4 regions of the Comamonas sp. FUJ_7 genome follow, and region 1 is predicted to be linked to each of the others. Evidence: predicted binding sites of a transcription regulator. Region 1 holds the regulator's gene; each other region holds the start of a gene.
What was found. The regulator sigma-54, encoded in region 1, starts transcription at its own class of promoters, with help from an activator protein. The targets are predictions, from matches to a motif close to TGGCANGNAANCTGCTTT.
Positions count from the first base shown of each region.

Region 2: AC2I9W_RS12920 (pilin) is a predicted target of sigma-54. The motif match lies at 1,222-1,239, and genes of this name have one in related genera.
Region 3: AC2I9W_RS08890 (TorF family putative porin) is a predicted target of sigma-54. The motif match lies at 1,733-1,750, and genes of this name have one in related genera.
Region 4: AC2I9W_RS13895 (flavin monoamine oxidase family protein) is a predicted target of sigma-54. The motif match lies at 1,638-1,655, and genes of this name have one in related genera.

Region 1 covers NZ_JBXXZI010000009.1:161,830-166,398, reverse strand. Annotated here, with positions in the region: gene AC2I9W_RS14610 (thiol:disulfide interchange protein DsbA/DsbL) at 1-31, shown strand, start outside; gene lptA (lipopolysaccharide transport periplasmic protein LptA) at 167-823, shown strand; gene lptB (LPS export ABC transporter ATP-binding protein) at 820-1,611, shown strand; gene AC2I9W_RS14595 (RNA polymerase factor sigma-54) at 1,760-3,361, shown strand; gene AC2I9W_RS14590 (aspartyl/asparaginyl beta-hydroxylase domain-containing protein) at 3,429-4,355, opposite strand; gene AC2I9W_RS14585 (Arc family DNA-binding protein) at 4,484-4,569, opposite strand, start outside.
Region 2 covers NZ_JBXXZI010000008.1:43,258-47,826, forward strand. Annotated here, with positions in the region: gene ssb (single-stranded DNA-binding protein) at 1-85, shown strand, start outside; gene AC2I9W_RS12915 (FHA domain-containing protein) at 362-1,084, shown strand; gene AC2I9W_RS12920 (pilin) at 1,276-1,710, shown strand; gene AC2I9W_RS12925 (pilin) at 1,792-2,208, shown strand; gene AC2I9W_RS12930 (hypothetical protein) at 2,290-4,197, shown strand; gene AC2I9W_RS12935 (hypothetical protein) at 4,439-4,569, shown strand, end outside.
Region 3 covers NZ_JBXXZI010000005.1:50,557-55,125, reverse strand. Annotated here, with positions in the region: gene AC2I9W_RS08900 (sulfatase family protein) at 1-870, shown strand, start outside; gene AC2I9W_RS08895 (DUF2165 family protein) at 949-1,467, opposite strand; gene AC2I9W_RS08890 (TorF family putative porin) at 1,793-2,545, shown strand; gene glnK (P-II family nitrogen regulator) at 2,563-2,901, shown strand; gene amt (ammonium transporter) at 2,937-4,280, shown strand; gene glcE (glycolate oxidase subunit GlcE) at 4,565-4,569, shown strand, end outside.
Region 4 covers NZ_JBXXZI010000009.1:21,140-25,708, reverse strand. Annotated here, with positions in the region: gene AC2I9W_RS13895 (flavin monoamine oxidase family protein) at 1-1,576, opposite strand, end outside; gene AC2I9W_RS13890 (sensor domain-containing diguanylate cyclase) at 1,892-3,448, opposite strand; gene AC2I9W_RS13885 (ABC1 kinase family protein) at 3,589-4,569, opposite strand, start outside.

The sequences.
Region 1 (4,569 bases):
TGCGCTGATCGCTTCCAGTCGCAAGGCCTGATCGGCAATGATCGATTGCACGGGTATCTGATGCCTGACAAGCCCGCCGCTGAGCGGGCTTTTTTGTGAGTGCTTTTTACGCAGCCTGTAAAAAAGGAATGACTACAATGCAGCGAATGCAAGAAACGTGCCTTCTATGAAAAAATCACTTCTTCCTCTTGCCCTGGCCTGTGCCCTGGCAGCAGCGACCGGTATGGCCCATGCTGAAAAGGCCGATAGCGCCAAGCCCATGAATATCGAGGCGGATGCACTGCGTCACGACGAGTTGCAGCAGACCAGTGTCTTCACCGGCAATGTGGTGATGACCAAGGGCTCCATCGTGCTGCGTGGTGCGCAGCTCGATGTGCGTCAGGACGCCGAGGGCTATCAGTACGGAGTGATCAAGGCAGAGGCTGGCAAGCGCGCTTTCTTCCGCCAGAAGCGCGATACCGTTGCCGGTCAGCCTGAAGAGTTCATCGAAGGCGAGGGCGAAGTCATCGAATACGACGGCAAGGCCGATATCGTCAAATTTATTCGCCGTGGCGAGATGCGCCGCTATCGTGGTGGTCAGCTCAGCGATCAGGTCACAGGCTCCGTCATCGTCTACAACAACATCACTGATGTCTACACGGTCGATGGCCAGAAGACCAGCGGCGGCTTGCCCAGCTCTTCCGTGGGGCAGGGCGGCCGTGTGCGCGCCATCATGGCACCCAAGGAGGGCTCACCGGGTGCACAGCCCAAGCCCGCCACACCCGCAACGGAAATGCGCCAGAGCATGACTCTGGGTGGCGAGAAAGACGACGAGAAAAAATGATCGAACCGACTTTCTCTGACTCTGGTCACGGCCGCACAGGCGAGGCGAGCAGCCGCCTGGAAGCCAAGCATCTGGCCAAGTCCTATGGCAGCCGCAAGGTGGTCAAGGATGTGTCGCTGTCCGTGCAAAAAGGCGAGGTCGTCGGTCTGCTCGGCCCCAACGGCGCGGGCAAGACCACCTCGTTTTACATGATCGTGGGCCTGGTGCGCAGTGATGGCGGCGAGATCTTTATCGACGGCCAGGCTGTGGGCGGCATGCCGATCCACCAGCGCTCGCGCCTGGGCCTGTCCTATCTGCCCCAGGAAGCCTCGATCTTTCGCAAGCTCAGCGTGGAAGACAATGTGCGCGCCGTGCTGGAGCTGCAAAAAGACGAGCAGGGCAAGACGCTCACGCGTGATGAAATCGAAAAGCGCCTGACCGGTCTGCTGCAGGAGCTACGTGTCGAGCACCTGCGTCAGTCGCCGGCGCTGGCGCTGTCCGGTGGTGAGCGTCGGCGTGTGGAAATCGCCCGCGCCCTGGCCACGCAGCCGCGTTTCATCTTGCTGGACGAGCCATTTGCCGGTATCGACCCGATTGCGGTGATCGAGATCCAGCGCATCATCGGCTTCCTCAAGGAGCGCGGCATCGGTGTGCTGATTACCGACCACAACGTGCGCGAAACCCTGGGCATTTGCGACCACGCTTTCATCATCAGCGACGGTCATGTGCTGGCTGAAGGCACACCAGAGCAGATTGTGGAGAACGCTGACGTGCGCCGTGTCTATCTGGGTGAGCATTTCCGGATGTGATGGTTATGCCTCCCATGCTTCCTCATTTCGTGTGGTCCCTGCCCCAGCCTTGGGTACAAGGGGCTCTGACCGGCTGCGCCCGGGCTTGCTTTGGGGCGGCCCGGCGGCGAAATCAGCCGGCTATTGATAGCGCGGGAGCCTCGCCACGATGAAACCAGGGCTGTCGCTACGCGTATCGCAACACCTGTCGCTGACTCCGCAGCTGCAGCAATCGATTCAGCTGCTGCAGCTGTCCACACTGGAGCTGGCACAGGAAGTCGAGCAGATGTTGATCGACAACCCTTTTCTGGAGCGAGCAAGCGACGAGGCAGACACCACGGCTGATGCTCCTGTAGAAATAGCGGCTAGCGCTGGTGAATACAGTACTTCAGATGGAATTCATGCTGATAATGAGTTCCAGAAAGCGCAATCAGCTACGGAAACGGTAGCGGAAGCTCTTAACCTCGAGACACCCGAAACCCTGAACTGGGAAACCGACGGCATTGACGGCCAGGACGGCGAATGGGGCGGCGAGTCCAGCAGCGAGTGGGATGCGCCATCGGTCCGCAGCTCCACGCACAACCGTGATGGCGATGACGAGACCGATGCCATCGATCTCGCACGCGAACACCAGAGCCTGACCGACTTTTTGCACCACCAGGCGCTGAGTTTGCATCTGGGCGCGGCAGATACGGCGGCGCTGCGCTTTCTCATCGAGTCGCTCAGCGACGACGGCTATCTCGAAGAGTCATTGCAAGAGCTGGCGCAAAGTCTGGCGGGCGACGACCTAGAAGAGCGCGAAGAGCTGGAGCAGCACTTTGCCATTGCGCTCAAGCTGCTGCAAAGCCTGGAGCCCGTGGGCGTGGGGGCACGCGATCTGGCCGAGTGTCTGCAGCTGCAGCTGCGCGATCTGATTCGGGAAGCCGAGGACGAGGGCACGACAGCGGCCCATATGAGCCGCCTGCTGCTGGCGCAGTCCATCTGTGCCCAGCCCATGGACCTGCTGGCGCGGCGCGATTTGCGCAAGCTTGCCAGCCTGTGCGGCGCTCGCGAAGAGCAGCTGCGCGAGGCCATCACGCTGATCGCCCGCCTTGAGCCGCGACCGGGTCGGCGCTTTGTCGACGTGGAGCGCAATATCGTGGTGCCCGATGTCATCGTGCGCCCGGTGCGAGCCAGCTCGGGCCGGGTGGACTTTTCGGTGCAGCTCAATCCCGAAGTCATGCCCAAGCTGCGTGTACATGACATCTACGCCAGCGTGCTGCGCCGTCACAAAGGCAGCGAAGGACATGCTGCGCTGCAGCAGCGCTTGCAGGAGGCGCGCTGGTTGATCAAGAACATTCAGCAGCGCTTCGACACCATCTTGCGGGTGTCCGAAGCCATCGTGGAGCGGCAGAAAAACTTCTTTGTGCATGGTGAACTGGCCATGCGCCCGCTGGTGCTGCGCGACATTGCCGATCAGCTGGGCCTGCACGAATCCACCATCAGCCGCGTGACCACGGCCAAGTACATGGCCACGCCGCAAGGCACGTTCGAGCTCAAATACTTTTTTGGCTCGGGTCTGGGCACGGAAACCGGCGGCAGTGCCTCGAGCACGGCCGTGCGTGCGCTGATCAAGCAGTTTGTCGATGCCGAGAACCCGAAAAAGCCGCTGTCGGATGCCAAGCTGGCCGACATGCTCAAGGAGCAAGGCATCGAATGCGCGCGTCGCACCGTGGCCAAATACCGCGAGCAGCTCAAGATACCAACGACTACGTTGCGCAAGGCACTGTAAATACGCTGTAAACAAGAAAGCCGCTGATGCAATGCACAGCGGCTTTTTTGTTGCGTCTGGCTTGACCTTACTTCGTGGGAACCAGCCACCAGATGAATAGCGCCAGAACTGCAATCATCAAGCCAAACTTCAAAATCTTGTAGAAGGTCGGATTCCAGTCGCGGAACTTGCGGCGGTACTTGCCCATGTAGAACGAAACCTTGAACAGCTTGCTGATCATGCCGCGAGGGTCGCCCTCGCTATTTGGGGAGCTGGCGGCGGCCACTACATTCTTGCCCAGCCAGTGGTTGAGCCACTGGGCAAAGCCATTGGTCATGGGGCGCTCCACATCGCAAAACAGCACGATGCGGTTGCCTTCAGAGCGGTTTTCGGCCCAATGCATATAGGTCTCGTCAAAGATCACGCCTTCGCCTTCGCGCCAGCTGTAGGGCGTGCCGTCGACTTCGATCATGCAGCGGTCGTCATTGGGTGCCAGCACAGCCAGGTGGTAGCGCAGTGATCCGGCATAGGGGTCGCGGTGCAGATTGAGTTTGGCGCCGGGGGGCAGCTCGGCAAACATGGCGGCTTTCACGCTGGGGATGGATTTGACCAGCGCCGTGGTCTTGGGGCACAGCTCCATGGCCGAGGGGTGGGCATCGCCGTACCACTTCAGATAAAAGCGCTTCCAGCCGGTTTTGAAGAAGGAGTTGAAGCCTGCATCGTCGTTGTTGGCGGCGGCCTTGATCTGCATGTTCTTTTGCAGATTGACGGCTTCCTCGCGGATTTCGCGCCAGTTGGCCTGCAGCGGGGCCAGCTCGGGGAAGGTGCTGGTGGGCAGGTAGGGCGTGCGTGGCACCTTGCTGAACATCAGCATGAAGACGTTGAATGGCGCTGTGAACGTGGAGTGGTCAAACAATTGCTTGACCACTTTGTGACGCACCTTGCCGCGCAGGTGCATGTACAGCGCGCAGCCGAAGAACATGAGCACCAGGGCCAGAACGATGATTTTTGCCATAGGTTGCAATTTTACCGGGGCCACTTCAAACAGGTCATGGCTCAGGTCAAACGGCAGTGCAGAAGCCTTTGATGTACTTTGAAATTGATAGCTTTCAGCGCTTCTTGAATAAGAGCTAGAGGCTGCTTTTATTGTGATTTTTGAGTAAAAGCAGATTGCACACGCTGCAGCAGTTCGCGGTTCAGGCTGCGCTGGTGGCTGCTCCAGTGGGTCT
Region 2 (4,569 bases), on a different contig from region 1:
ACGTCCTGCCCCTGCGCCCATGGCACCTCCTCCCCAACGAGCAGCTTCAGGATTTGATGACATGGATGACGACATCCCGTTCTAAAAATTCCTTAGATAGGTTTTGTTGATGCGAGGCCCACTCTCGAAAGAGAGGTGGGCCTTGTTGTTTATGTGCAGGCATCAGACTTGCTTCTACCGGGCAAGTTGAGAAATTCAATAGACATACCAACACTGATCGATTTACTGAAATAAGATGCGAGCATGTGAGTGCGTTTCATCCAGTTACGATTGGTGACTTTGCACGGGATCACACGTACAGTGTGAAGAGTCCAGCCAGTGCAGCCAAGCAAGACTTGGCGTTTCCTCAGGAGCTTCGAGCATGCCGACTTTGGTCATCTCAATCGACGGTGCTGTCATCAAGGAAGTACAGCTCACCAAGGAGCGCACGACCTTGGGTCGTCGCCCTTACAACGACATCGTGATCGAGAATCTGGCGGTCAGCGGCGAGCATGCAGTGCTCACCATCACGGATGGCAAAGTCAGTATCGAAGACCTCCGCAGCACCAACGGCACCTATGTCAATGGCCGGGCAGTTCAGAAGCAGGACTTGCTCAATGGCGACTTGCTGGATATTGGACGCTACAAGATTCGCTTTTTGGACACTGCGGCTGTCGATATGCATGCATCAGCATCTCCAAACCAGAATCTCAAAAAGTCATTGGCCCATATTTCTGAAGAGGCAGACAGTGACTATGCCAAGCTGTCCAGCCCCTCCGGTTTTGGCGAAATCTCCAGCTTTGCTTCAACCATTCAAGGCGCTTTATCGGCCTTGCCTGAGCGTCATGCCGTCATTCGCATGCTCACAGGGAGCCTGGCGGGCAAGGAGGTGCCGCTGTTCAAGGTTGTCACCACCCTGGGAAAGCCTGGCGTTGCCATTGCATCCATTACACAAAAACCCCATGGCTTTGTGCTGACCCAGCTTGAAGGCAAGAGCGAAGACCTCAAGCTCAACGGTCAGGTAGTCGGTCCCCTGTCGGTCCCCTTGCTCAATGGCGATACGGTGGAGCTGGCGGGAAGCTCCATGCGTTTTGTCGTGGAGTAGCCATTGAGCTTGATGGTCGTCAAGCTGACTGACAAATTTGTCATGACGCCCGCACGGGTTGCCAAAAATGTTTCTAGCAAGCGAACAATTTTTGCCAAACGTGTCATTTTTCAGTGAAAACACCGAGAAAAAATAGCTGGCACGTAGCTTGCATAGTAGATGGCTACTTCATCAACCTAGGGAGTTTTTCAATGAAGCGTTCCATTCAAAAGGGTTTTACCCTGATCGAACTGATGATCGTTGTGGCGATCATCGGTATTTTGGCTGCTGTGGCTCTGCCTGCTTATCAGGATTACACAAAGCGCTCGCACGTGTCTGAAGGCATGAGCTTGGCTAGTGGTGCCAAGACTGCGTTGACCGAGTACTACTCCTCCAAGGGGGAGTGGCCTGCCGACAACACCGCAGCCGGTATTGCTTCTGCTGCATCCATCAAAGGCAACGCAGTGCGTAGCGTGACCGTTGCCACCAGCACAATTACAGTGGTATTCAACACCAAAGTGGACGCCGGTAAAAAGCTGGTCTTCAAGGGTGCTGCTGCAGCTAATGCCGGCTCCGTGGAGTGGACATGCAATGCTGCTGCTGGTACAGACATTAACGCCAAGTACCTGCCAGTTTCCTGCCGTTAACTCGCTGGTAACTGGCTAAACGCCAAGCCAAATCAAAAAGGGTGCTAGTCACCCTTTTTTATTTTTAACACGGAGGGCATCATGTCACGCGTTCAAGCAGGCTTTACCTTGATCGAGCTGATGATTGTGGTGGCCATTATTGGCATCTTGGCCGCCGTGGCCTTGCCAGCCTACCAAGACTACACCAAGCGTGCCCATGTGGCTGAGGGGATAGGCTTGGCAAGCTCAGCCAAGTCAGCCATCGCCGAGCATTACGTGACCAAGGGCGATTGGCCCACCAACAATGCGCAGGCCGGTTTGGTGTCTGTGGCCAGCGTTAAGGGCAATGCCGTGCGCTCCATACAGGTTAATGCCAGCCAAGTAATTGTGACCTTTAACACCAAGGTGGTGGCTGGTGCTACGGTTGTTGTGCAAGGCGGTGGATCGGATGAAATCTCGCGTTGGAGCTGCACTGGCGGCACGCTGGAGACACGTTACCGGCCATCGAGTTGCCGATAATTTCCTATCGCAGCACCATTGGTGGTGCTGATTTTTTGCGTGGTATCTGATTTGTCTATACCCCATGTTTTTCAGTCGCGCATGGCGGCTTTGGTTTTTTTTCTGACCCTGCTCGGGCTGACCCTTTTTCTCTATAGTTTTGGCTGGAACGGTGGCTGGCATTTTGATGACCCGCCTAATTTGGGTGGTCTGGCCTACGTATTTGCCCAAGGCCAGATAGATGCAGAGGCTGCGCTGGAGTTTGTCTTTGCAGGAGACGCCGGGCCGCTGGGCCGCCCGATAGCCCTGGCCAGCTTTTTGATCGACGGTAGCGGCTGGCCTGCCTCCCCCCCAGAAATATTGCGCACCAACACCTTGCTGCACGCCATCAACGGGCTGCTGCTGTGGGCGGTGTTATTTAACCTGGGGTGCCTGCGAGGCTGGCCCCAGGCCAAGGCGGCCTGGCTGGCGGCACTGGGCGCGGGCGTGTGGTTGCTGCTGCCGCTGTCGGCCTCGGGCGTGTTGATGGCGGTGCAGCGCATGGCGGTGCTGTCGAGCAGCTTTATGTTGCTGGGCCTGTGGCTGTATTTGCTGGGTCGAGCCTATCTGGGACAGCCGGGCCTGCGTGGCTGGCTGTGGATGGCAGGTGGTTTGGGGGTGGGCACGCTGTTGGGTGTGTTGTCCAAGGAGCAGGCGGCGATTTTGCCCCTGCTGGCGTGGGTTCTGGAAGGCTGCTGGCTGATGCCGCCCCGGCTGAGCGATACCGCGCAACGGCGGGGGTGGCTGGGCTTCAAAGTGCTATTTTTTTACCTTCCGGCCACGGCAATTGGGGCTTATTTGTTGAACATCGTCTGGGGAGCCGATTCAGCTTACGCCGTGCGCGAATTTACCCTGGGCGGGCGGTTGTGGACGGAAGCCGTGATTTTGTGGGACTACCTGTGGCTGGCCTTTGTGCCCCGTGCCGTGGCGTTTGGCCCGTTTCATGATGATTACCCCATCTACTCCGCTGAGAACCTGTCCGCACTGGTGGCGGCAGGGGCTTGGCTGGGTATTTGGGTGTTGGCTTTTGCGGTACGCCGTAGCACGCGCCTGCCTTTGCTGGCACTGATGTGGTTTGCGGTGGCGCATGTGGTGGAGTCCAGCGTAGTGCCGCTGGAGCTGTATTTTGAGCACCGCAACTATCTGGCCTTGGCTTTGCCTCTGTTTACGCTGCTGGTGGCGGTATGGCAATGGGCTGAAAAGCGGCACACAGAGCGGCTGCTGGCACTGGGCGTGGGGGCTTATGGGCTGCTGCTGGCGGGGGTGCTGTTTCAAACCACCACGCTGTTTGGTCAGCCCCTCATCGCTGCGCAAATGTGGTACGGGCAGCACCCTGGTTCGATTCGGGCTGCGCAGTATTTGGGGCAGCATTGGTCACAAATGAATAAGGTCGAAAGCGCGCTGCAGGTGCTTGATGCCACAGCGCAACTGCGCCCCAATGCAGGCACCCTGAGTCTGCAAGGGCTGCAACTGGCGTGCGTGCTGGATAAGCCCGAGGCGGAGTTGCAAGCGCGGCGCGATCAGGTGCTGCGCGAACTGCCGCTTGCACCGCAGCGTTTTTCTATCGTCAGCACCTTGGACAAGCTCAAAACCCTGCATTCGCAAAAAAGCTGCAGCGGCTTTATCCAGCAAGACGACTTGTTGGCCATTGCCCAGGCGGCGCTGCAAAACCCTCGAATTGCCGGGGTGGCACAGGAGCGCTCCAACCTGCATGTGTTCATGGCTAGCTTGTTCATTGATGCCAAACAGCTAGGCCCGACAATGGAGCATTTGCTGGCGGCGGTGCAAGCGGTCCCCAGCCTGCAAAATTTGCAACTAACGGCTGTAGTGCTGAAAAGTGCTGGCATTGGCGAGGAAATGGCAGAAATCCTGGAGGAGCACAAGCCCCATTGGCCGCGTAACCCGTGGCTGCGCCAGCGCATGCAAAAGGAATGGCAAGAGCTGCAAGCGCAGGTAAAGGCAGCGAAGTAATTACGGCTGGTCATCAAAATTTTGGAAAAAACAGCCTAAAACCATTTCTGTAACTACGTCATCAGCTATCAAAGTAATATCAAGCATACCCCCAGGAGCCCCTTGTGAATAGCAGCGCCCACCCCACGCGCTTGAAGTTTGCCAGCCGCTACGCGCTTAGGCATTTGCTGTTGTCGGCCTGTGTTGGCCTGGTTTCTGCGGCCTATGTGTTTGGCGGTTGTACCCGCCGCCGTTTCAGACTATGTTGGGTGTGGGCAAGGTGTTTTTCTGCCTGCTGGCTGTCGATGTGGTCTGCAGCCCGGTGTTGACTTTGCTGCTAGCTAGCCCGGCCAAGTCACGGAGGGCGCAGTGGGTGGACTTTGGCCTTATTGG
Region 3 (4,569 bases), on a different contig from region 1:
CGCGGCCGACCCGACTTCTGGGTCAACGAAGAGCCGCATGAAGAAGACGGCTATCTGACCGATTTGCTCAGCCGCCGTGCCGTGGACTTCGTCAAGCGCCAGACAAGCGACAAGCCGTTTTATCTGTCGCTGCACTACAGCGCCCCGCACTGGCCCTGGCTGACGCGCGACGACCGCGCAGAGTCAGAGCGCCTCAAGGGCATGGGCAAGCATGTGGATGGCGGCTCTATCGACACCTACCAGCGGATGATTCACCACATGGACGAAGGCATTGGCTGGCTGCTGGATGCGCTGGAGGAGCAAGGCATGAGCGAGAACACGCTCATCGTCTTTACCAGCGACAACGGCGGCGAGCGCTTCTCCAACACCTGGCCCTTTGTCGGCCAGAAAATGGACTTGCTCGAAGGCGGCATTCGCGTGCCCTTGCTGGCCCGCTGGCCGGCACGCATAGCTGCAGGTGCTGTGTGCGACACGCCGAATCTGACCATGGACTGGTCCACCACCTTCCTGGCCGCAGCCGGCGTGGATGCCCACCCCGACTATCCACAAGACGGCATCAGCCTGCTGCCGCTGATGCAAGACCCAAGCTGGGAGCCTGAGCGCGACCTGGCCTGGCGCATGAAGCACCGCGCGCAAAAAGCGCTGATTCGTGGCAACTGGAAGTATCTGCAGATCGAAGGCATCGAGTACCTGTTCAACATCACACAGGACCCACGCGAGCGCGCCAATCTGCGTGAGCGCGAGCCGCAAAAGCTGGCCGAGTTGCGCGCCGCCTGGGAGCAGTGGAACCAGAGCCTGCCGCCGATTCCCGAAGAGGCCAAAGTCTCGCTGGTGTTCACCCAAAACGACCTGCCCCAGGCCAGTTACTAAGGCCTCCAAAAAAGCCTGCTGACGCACTGTCAGCAGGCTTTTTTGCGTTGAACAGCGGTGCATTCGCACCGCCGTCTTTCAGCGTGCAGCGGCTTCCTGCTGCTCGGGCAAAGCGTCGTTATCCATGGTGAGATAAATCAGCACCGCTAAAAACGTGATGAAGAAGCGGAATGCCGAAGGCACGCCATTCCACTGCTTGGACATCCACATGCCGAACCACTCGCCGCCGATGGACATGAACGCCACTTGCCAGGTCAGAAAGCCCAGCGTCAGCCCCGCAATAGCCCAGCTCTTGGCCGTACGAAACACCTTGGGTGCAGCACTGCGCGCCTGCAGCAGCTTGAATCCACCGACCCAGCACAGTACGGCGGTGAGCGTCTCCAGCGCAATGATGCCGATATAGCCTGCGTGATGCACCCATTCCTGCTCTATGGCACGGTACATGATGCCGTTGCCCGGGAAGGTGGTGTCCATCAGGAAGACATGGTGGACAAAGGCAAAGTTGGTGGCGTAGTCGGTGATGTTGCCGAAAGCGACCAGCGTGGCAAAGAAAGCCATGGCCAGCACCATGACGGATTTGGAAAGGCGAATCAGCATTCAACACTCCGGCTCTCAAAAATGGGGGAGACGAACAAGCCGGGCTGGCCGGCAAAAGAGGCGCCGATTGTCTTTGTACAGCGTAAAACGCGTCAACACAGGCTCCACCTCAATGCACCACATCAGTGCAGTCCGCCGCGCTTCGGTGCGTGGAGAGACTTTGTCTTGAAAGCATCGATGGCATGCACAAAAACAGTGCATGCAGCTGCTGCCAGCCAGCCTTCATTCACTCCCACAAGCGTGGTTTTGCGCTCTCAAAAACAGTTGGCACGCTCTGTGCTTTATCCGTTGTGTCAAAGAATTTTGCAAAACGGAGGAAACCAGAATGTCCAGTCTCGCTACCCACCGCTTCAAACGCCTTGCACAGACAGCGGCCCTGAGCTGTGCTGTCCTTGCCCCCATGTGGGCACATGCACAGCTGTCTGCCAATGTGGCACTGACCAGCAACTACAAGTTCCGTGGTCAGGACCAAGACACGGGGCGCAACAAGGCTTTCAAGCCCGCGCTGCAAGGCGGTTTTGACTACAGCTTTGGCGACAGCGGCTTCTATGTGGGCAACTGGAATTCTTCGGTGGACTGGCTGCCCGGCAACTCGCTGGAAACCGACTTCTACGGTGGCTACAAATTCAAGGCCGCAGACATCGACTGGGACTTGGGTGCACTGACCTATGTCTACTCCGGCAATGCCCGTGGCAACACCACCGAGATCTATGGCGCTGGCACTTACGGCCCGTTCACGGCCAAGTATTCGCACACCGTCTCCAAGGACTACTTTGGCTGGGCCGGGGCACGTGATGGTTCGGGCCTGAAGGGGCGCAACACCGGCTACCTGCAACTGGCCTACAGCCAGGAAGTGGCACCCAAGGTGACGCTCAAAGCATCCGTGGGCTACACGCATTTTTCCAGCGACATCAAGAGCCTGGGCGTGCCCAACTATGTGGACTACAGCGTGGGCGGTGCGTATGACCTGGGAGACGGTTTCTCGCTGTCTGGCGCAGTCACCGGAGCCAACAAGAAAGCCTATTTTGGCGATGTGAACAAGGCGCGTCTGATCGTGACGCTGGCCAAGACTTTTTAATCTCTGAGGAGCCTGTCATGAAGTTGGTATCCGCCATCATCAAACCCTTCAAGCTGGACGAAGTTCGCGAGGCGCTGTCCCAGATCGGTGTGCAAGGCATCACCGTGACCGAAGTGAAGGGCTTTGGCCGCCAGAAGGGCCATACCGAGCTGTACCGCGGAGCCGAATACGTGGTCGATTTTCTGCCCAAGCTCAAGATCGAAGTCGCCATTGCCGACGAGCTGCTGGAGCCCGTACTGGACGCCATCGAAGGCGCAGCACGCACCGGCAAGATCGGTGACGGCAAGATTTTCGTCATGCCGCTGGAGCAGTCCCTGCGCATCCGCACCGGTGAAACCGGTGAATCGGCCCTGTGAGCCCTACTCACTGACTTCGCGAAAGAGAAATTGCCATGACTAAGAAACTCTTGAGTGCAGGCCTGGGACTGGGCCTGCTGGCTGCCAGCGCCGCAGCGCTGGCACAGGACGCCGCTTCCGCAGCTGCACCGGCTGTTGCCGCTACCGTGGAAGCCGTCCCGACACTCAGCGCCGGCGATACTGCCTGGATGCTGACTTCGACCATGCTGGTCATTTTGATGATCATCCCCGGCCTGGCCCTGTTCTACGGCGGCCTGGTACGCAGCAAGAACATGCTGAGCGTGCTGGCCCAAGTCTTTGTGATCTTTTCGCTGGTGACCGTGCTGTGGACCATTTACGGCTACACACTGGCCTTTGGCGGGGAAGGCAAATTCTTCGGCAGCTTCGACAAGGTCTTCCTCAAAGGAATCACGCCTGACACGCTGTCGCACCTGCTGGCCACCATTCCCGAGTATGTGTTCGTGGCCTTTCAGGCTACCTTTGCGGCCATCACCGTAGCGCTGATCGTGGGTGCGTTTGCCGAGCGCATCAAGTTCGCGGCCGTGATCATTTTTGCCGTTCTGTGGTTCACCTTCAGCTACATCCCCATGGCCCACATGGTGTGGGGCGGCGGCCTGCTGGCCGAAGACGGCGCGCTGGACTTTGCGGGCGGCACCGTGGTCCACATCAATGCTGCCATCGCCGGTCTGGTGGGCGCCTACATGCTGGGCAAGCGCATCGGCTTTGGCAAGGAAGCCCTGCCGCCGCACAGCCTGACACTGACCATGGTGGGTGCCTCGCTGCTGTGGGTGGGCTGGTTTGGCTTCAACGCAGGCTCTGCAGGTGCTGCCAACGGCGCAGCGGGTCTGGCCTTTGTCAACACCATCGTTGCCACCGGCGCTGCGGCCCTGTCCTGGATTGCCGCCGAAGCCCTGCTGCGTGGCAAGGCCTCCATGCTGGGTGCAGCCTCGGGTGCCGTGGCCGGTCTTGTCTGCATCACACCCGCCGCCGGCTTCGTCGGCCCCATGGGCTCCATCGTGATGGGCATCATTGCCGGCCCGCTGTGCTTCTGGGGCGTGTCCGGTCTCAAGCGCCTGCTCAAGGTCGATGATGTCTGCGACGTGTTCGGCGTGCATGGTGTGGGCGGCATTCTGGGTGCCATCCTGACCGGCGTATTCTGTGCATCGGGTCTGGGCGGCATCGAGCCCGAGGGCTACAGCATGGCGCATCAACTGTGGGTGCAGCTTGAGAGCGTGCTGGTGACTATTGTCTGGTCCGGTGTGGTCTCCTACGTGGCCTACAAGATTGCCGATCTGACCGTGGGTCTGCGTGTCTCTGAAGAGTCCGAACGCCAGGGTCTGGACATTTCTTCTCACGGAGAAGTGGCGTATACAAGGTAACCCCCTGAGGCGCTTTGCGCCTTCCCCCTTTCTCTATGCGCTGCTCGCTAAGGAAGGGGGACGACAGCCTCGCTGCGGGGCGGCCCTTGCTTGCTGTCTCCCACTCGCGTAAACGTCCGCCAGCGAAGTAGGCGTCACCCGTAGCCCACCGACTTGCCAGTTCAGTTTCATTACCTTGCCCCGTAGCGTCAGCTGCGGGGCTTTTTTAATTCAAGCAAGCGTTTCAAAAAAATCAAAGCACTCCCATGTCCCACGCACGAGTGCTGCGGCTACCATCCGTAGCCATGGA
Region 4 (4,569 bases), 140 kb from region 1:
CATGCAGGCGCTGGATGGCGTCCAGCGAGGACAGCACGGCGCCCTCCTGCCAGGCGGGGATGTACGAGACATGCTCGCCCGCCAGCACCAGGCGGCCATCGACCTGGGCCAGGTTCTGGTAGTGCTGCTCGCGCAGGGCGTCGGTCCAGTTGCCAAAGCAGCCGTTGATCCAGGGAATGCGGTGCCAGGCCACGGATACGCCGTTGAGGAACTCCTGCTTGTATTGAGGGTGAATCTGCGCGCCGTACTCCAGCGCCAGGCGGATGCGCTCGGCTGGTTTGAGCGAGGAAAAGCGGTAGCTGTTGCTGTTTTCAAAGGCGTAGCCGCCCAGCAGCACGGCGGGGCCGCTGCCCATATAGCCGGTGGAGGGGTAGGAAATCTGCTGAATGGGCAGATCGGTGTAGCTGATGCCGCCGTAGATGCGCTCGTCTTCCTCCCAGAAGCGGCGTTTGAACTCCAGGCCTACTTTCATGGAGCTGCCGTAGGGCACAGCGGCAATGGCGTTTTGCATGGCGCTGCTGGCCTGCACTTCGATCTGGCTGAGGATGGACAGCGGAATGGTGCACACGCACCAGTCGGCACGGGCATGCAGTGTGGCACCGGGCTTGAGGCTGTCCACATAGTCCACGGTCACGCCCTTGTCGTTTTGCGCGATCCTGGTGACTTTGGCGTTGTAGCGAATGGCCGGGCCCAGATCGCGGGCCATGGCTTGCGCCAGCATGTCCATGCCGCCCTCGGGCTGGAAGATGGCGCTGTGGAACTCGTAGATATTGCCCACGCCCATCTGGCGCCACAGATTGGACTCCAGCAGATCGTGCAGTCCCATGGGCGTGGAGGGCTTGGCCAGCGCCATCAGGCCGCCGCCGGGGTCGATGTCGTAGCCGCGGAAATCGCTGACCGCATTGCTTGAGCGGTAGCGGTATTCCTTGTCCAGTACGCCCCAGGCCTTGAGGCCTTCCAGCAGGCGCTCCTTGTCCTCCTTGCTGACGGCCTGGTCCAGCGCACCTTGGTTCGTGGCCTTGGACAGCAATTCGGCTACATGGCCATAGACATCGGTTTGCACATGGCGAAAGCGCTGGGGCTTGCCCGCCAGGGCCTTGCTGTTGTGCAGATAGGCGTTGTAGTTGACCTGGTTGAAGGCTTCAAGCTTGATGCCAAAGCGCTTGTAGTAGTCCAGCATCGCGTGGTGGTGGTAGGGCACGCGCCAGGGGCCGGGGTTGAAATAGTTGCCCTTGGCAAAGCCGACTTTCTGGCGTGTGCCATCCAGTTCGGTGAATTCGTCGCCACCGCGTAGCGTCCAGCAGCGGCCACCGGCGCGGCCCTGAAATTCGAGCAGCTGCACCTTGTAGCCCGCAGCGCGCAATTCAATCGCGGCCACCATGCCGGCCAGGCCTGCGCCCAGCACCAGTACGGTGGAGCCGGGCTTAGCATGGCTCAGCTTGACGGGGCCGCTGTAGTGCGATTCGGCGGCATAGCCGAGAGAAGACATGGCCTGGTACATGGCACTGCCGCCGGCGACTTTGCCGATCATGGAAAGCAGTTGTCTGCGGCTGACGGTTGAGCGTGGCTCTGACATGGGTACTCCTGTGCTGTGAATCCATTGCGCCGCCCTTGTGGGGCGACGTCTTACAGGGAGTTGAGCAAGAGCTGTGCCAGAGCTGCGATGCCGGTCATTAACTCAATGAAATCATGGGTTTGCTGTGCTTTTGAGCTTGAAGTGTCTCAATCCTTTGTACCGCTTATGGTGCATGCTCACTAATTTGAAGCATCACTGATCAAATTGGTGCAATCAGCCTGCACGCTCAGGCGTGAAAAAAGGCGTATTCGCTGCTATTGCGAATACGCCTTGGGGATGGTGGGCGGGAGCGGTCCTTAGGTCTTCAGCACGCTTTTAGCTCGCCGCTGCAAGGGGGCTGACCATGACACGGTTGCGTCCCCCATTCTTGGCGGCATAGAGCATGGCATCGGCCTGTTCAAAGACGCCGGCGATATCCGCATGGCTTTGAGGCCAGTGGGCCACGCCCAAAGAGATGGTGATGTGGCCGACCTGCGCAAGCTCCATCTTCTCTACCAGCAGGCGCAGGCGCTCGGCGGCACTTGCGGCGGCCTCCAGCGGTGCATCGGGCAGCAGCAGTAAGAACTCCTCTCCGCCCACGCGGCAGGGCAGGTCGCCGGAGCGTGAGACTTCGCGCATGGTTCGCGCCAGCTGCTTGAGCACCTCGTCACCCGTGCTGTGGCCGTAGCTGTCGTTGATGCGCTTGAAGTGATCAATGTCGATCGCAATGACGGAAAAAGGCTGCACCCGAGACTCAAGACTGGCGATGGCTGCCTCCAGATGGCGGCGGTTGCCCAGGCCCGTCAGCGGGTCGGTGTTCACATCCTCGCGCAGCTTGGTGATGTTGCGCTGCAAAAGACTCAGGCCTTTGAGCATGGCTTTCTTGAGCTCATGGGATTCGAAGTACCAGGATTTGACGTCCTGAATGGACTGGGCTGTTTCGGGCCTGTCCATGTCGTTTGCGCTGTTGGCCAGCTGGCGCAGCGGGCGGGCGATCTGGCGCGCGCTCCACCAGATGACGATCAGCATCAGTGCTGCAATGGGCAGCGTCTTGTAGAGCACGGAGCGCATCAGCTTGTCCAGCGGCGCCAGTGTGGAGGCCTTGGGGCGCTGAGCGACGATGCCCCAGCCCGCCGATGGAATGGTGGCGTAGCCGGCCAGCATTTGCACTCCCTTGCTGTTGAGTACCGGAGACGTGCCGGACTGGCCCTGGGTCACGGCGTTGATGACCTCGTTGTTCTTGATGGTGTCGCCCACGCGGCTGCTCTCCGGGTGGTAGATGATGCGGCGGTCGCTGTCCACCACATAGACATAGGTGCCGTCCTGGTAGAAATGTGAGCCCAGCAAGGTATCGAGAATGCTTTCGTCCTTGAGGTAGATGCTGCCGCCCACGGCACCCAGGTAGGTGCCGGCTTGGCTGAAGATGGGCTGGGAGATGAAGACGATGTAGTTGCCGGCAACGGATAGATAGGGCTTGCTGATGACCGGGCCCCGGGTTTTCAGCGTCTCGATCACCCCCGGACTCTCCAGTGTCTTGCCCTTGATCTGCAGCGTCTCTGGGGAGGTGGCCAGCACATAGCCGGTGGGGTCGATGATGGTGACGGAGTTAAAGCTCTTGGTCTGCAGACGCAGGCGATTGGCCTCTTGCGACAGGTAGTCGGTGTTCTTCATCTGCGTTCCCATAAGCCGGGCGCTGTAGGCCAGCTGCTGCAGCGCAGAGTGCAGAAAATCGTCCGTGCTCCTGGCCAGCTTGGTGGCGTAGGCGTGGTGGCCTTCCAGCGTGGTGTCGATCAGCTGCTGGCGCTGCACCAGATAGCCGGCATAGAAGGTGTTGGCAAAAGGGATAAGCGCGCTGAGCAGTGTCAGCACCAGAATCAGACGACGTAAGTCCATGACGCTCTGCAGGGCGGAGCTGCAGCCAGTAATTCAAAAAACGCACAGGCTGCTGCCTGCAGGCAGGCCCGAGGGCGATTATGGATGGAGCCTTGCCGCTGCGAGCCACAGGCCCTGATTCTGGGTATGGGCAATGGGAACTACTGCAGTGCCTTTTGGCGCCGCATGGTCAGCACCAGAACCGCAAGGCTTATACAGGCTCCCAACACGCCGAGCACGGCAAAGACAGGAATGTCCCATAGGCGCAAATCCCAGGCCAGCAAGGTGGGGCCCATGCCCAGCACAAAGGCGCCGGCGACGACGGCCAAGGCCAGGCGGGTGGCTGCACGCTCGACCGCGGTGGACAGGCGCTCCAGATGGTGAATGTCCATATCCACGGCCACGCGCCCCTGCTTGAGGCGGTACATCAGCAGGCGCAGGGTTTGCGGCACATCGCCCGCTACTTCGTACAGCTGCGCCATGGCCGCCTGCTTCTCGCGCAGCAGTCGCTTGGGAGAATAGCGGGCCTTGATCTGCGCGGCCACCATGGGGCGCATGGTTTGCACCACGTCAAACTGCGAATCCAGTTGCAGCAGCACGCGATCGGCCGTCACCAGCGCCTTGAACAACAAGGCCAAGTCTGAGGGTAGGGCCACCTCGGCCTCGCGGGCCAGATTCATCAGCTGCATGATGGCGTTTGACAGCGAGAGTGTGGCTTCGGCCTGGCGGCGTGCCACATAGTGCTCCACCGCCGTTTCCAGGCGCGAGATATCGCTGTGCGCCTCGCCGCTCCACTCCAGCAGCGTCATCAGCAAGGCGTCGGCATCGCTGTCCACAATGGCACGCAGCAGCATCAAAAACTGGTCGCGGCGGTGCGGCGACAAATGGCCGACCAGGCCAAAGTCCAGAAAGCCCACCCGATTGCCGGACAGGGCAAAGACGTTGCCGGGGTGTGGGTCGGCGTGGAACAGACCATCGCGCAGCACCATCTGCAAAAAAGCCTGCGCGCCGCGCCGGGCCAGCAGCGGGTGGTCGAAATGCGGCAGCTCGGCGGCCTTGTTGGCGGGCACGCCGTCCAGCCAGTCCTGCACCAGGATTTCCGGGCCGCTGAGCTCCCAGACAATGCCGGGGATGACGATGTC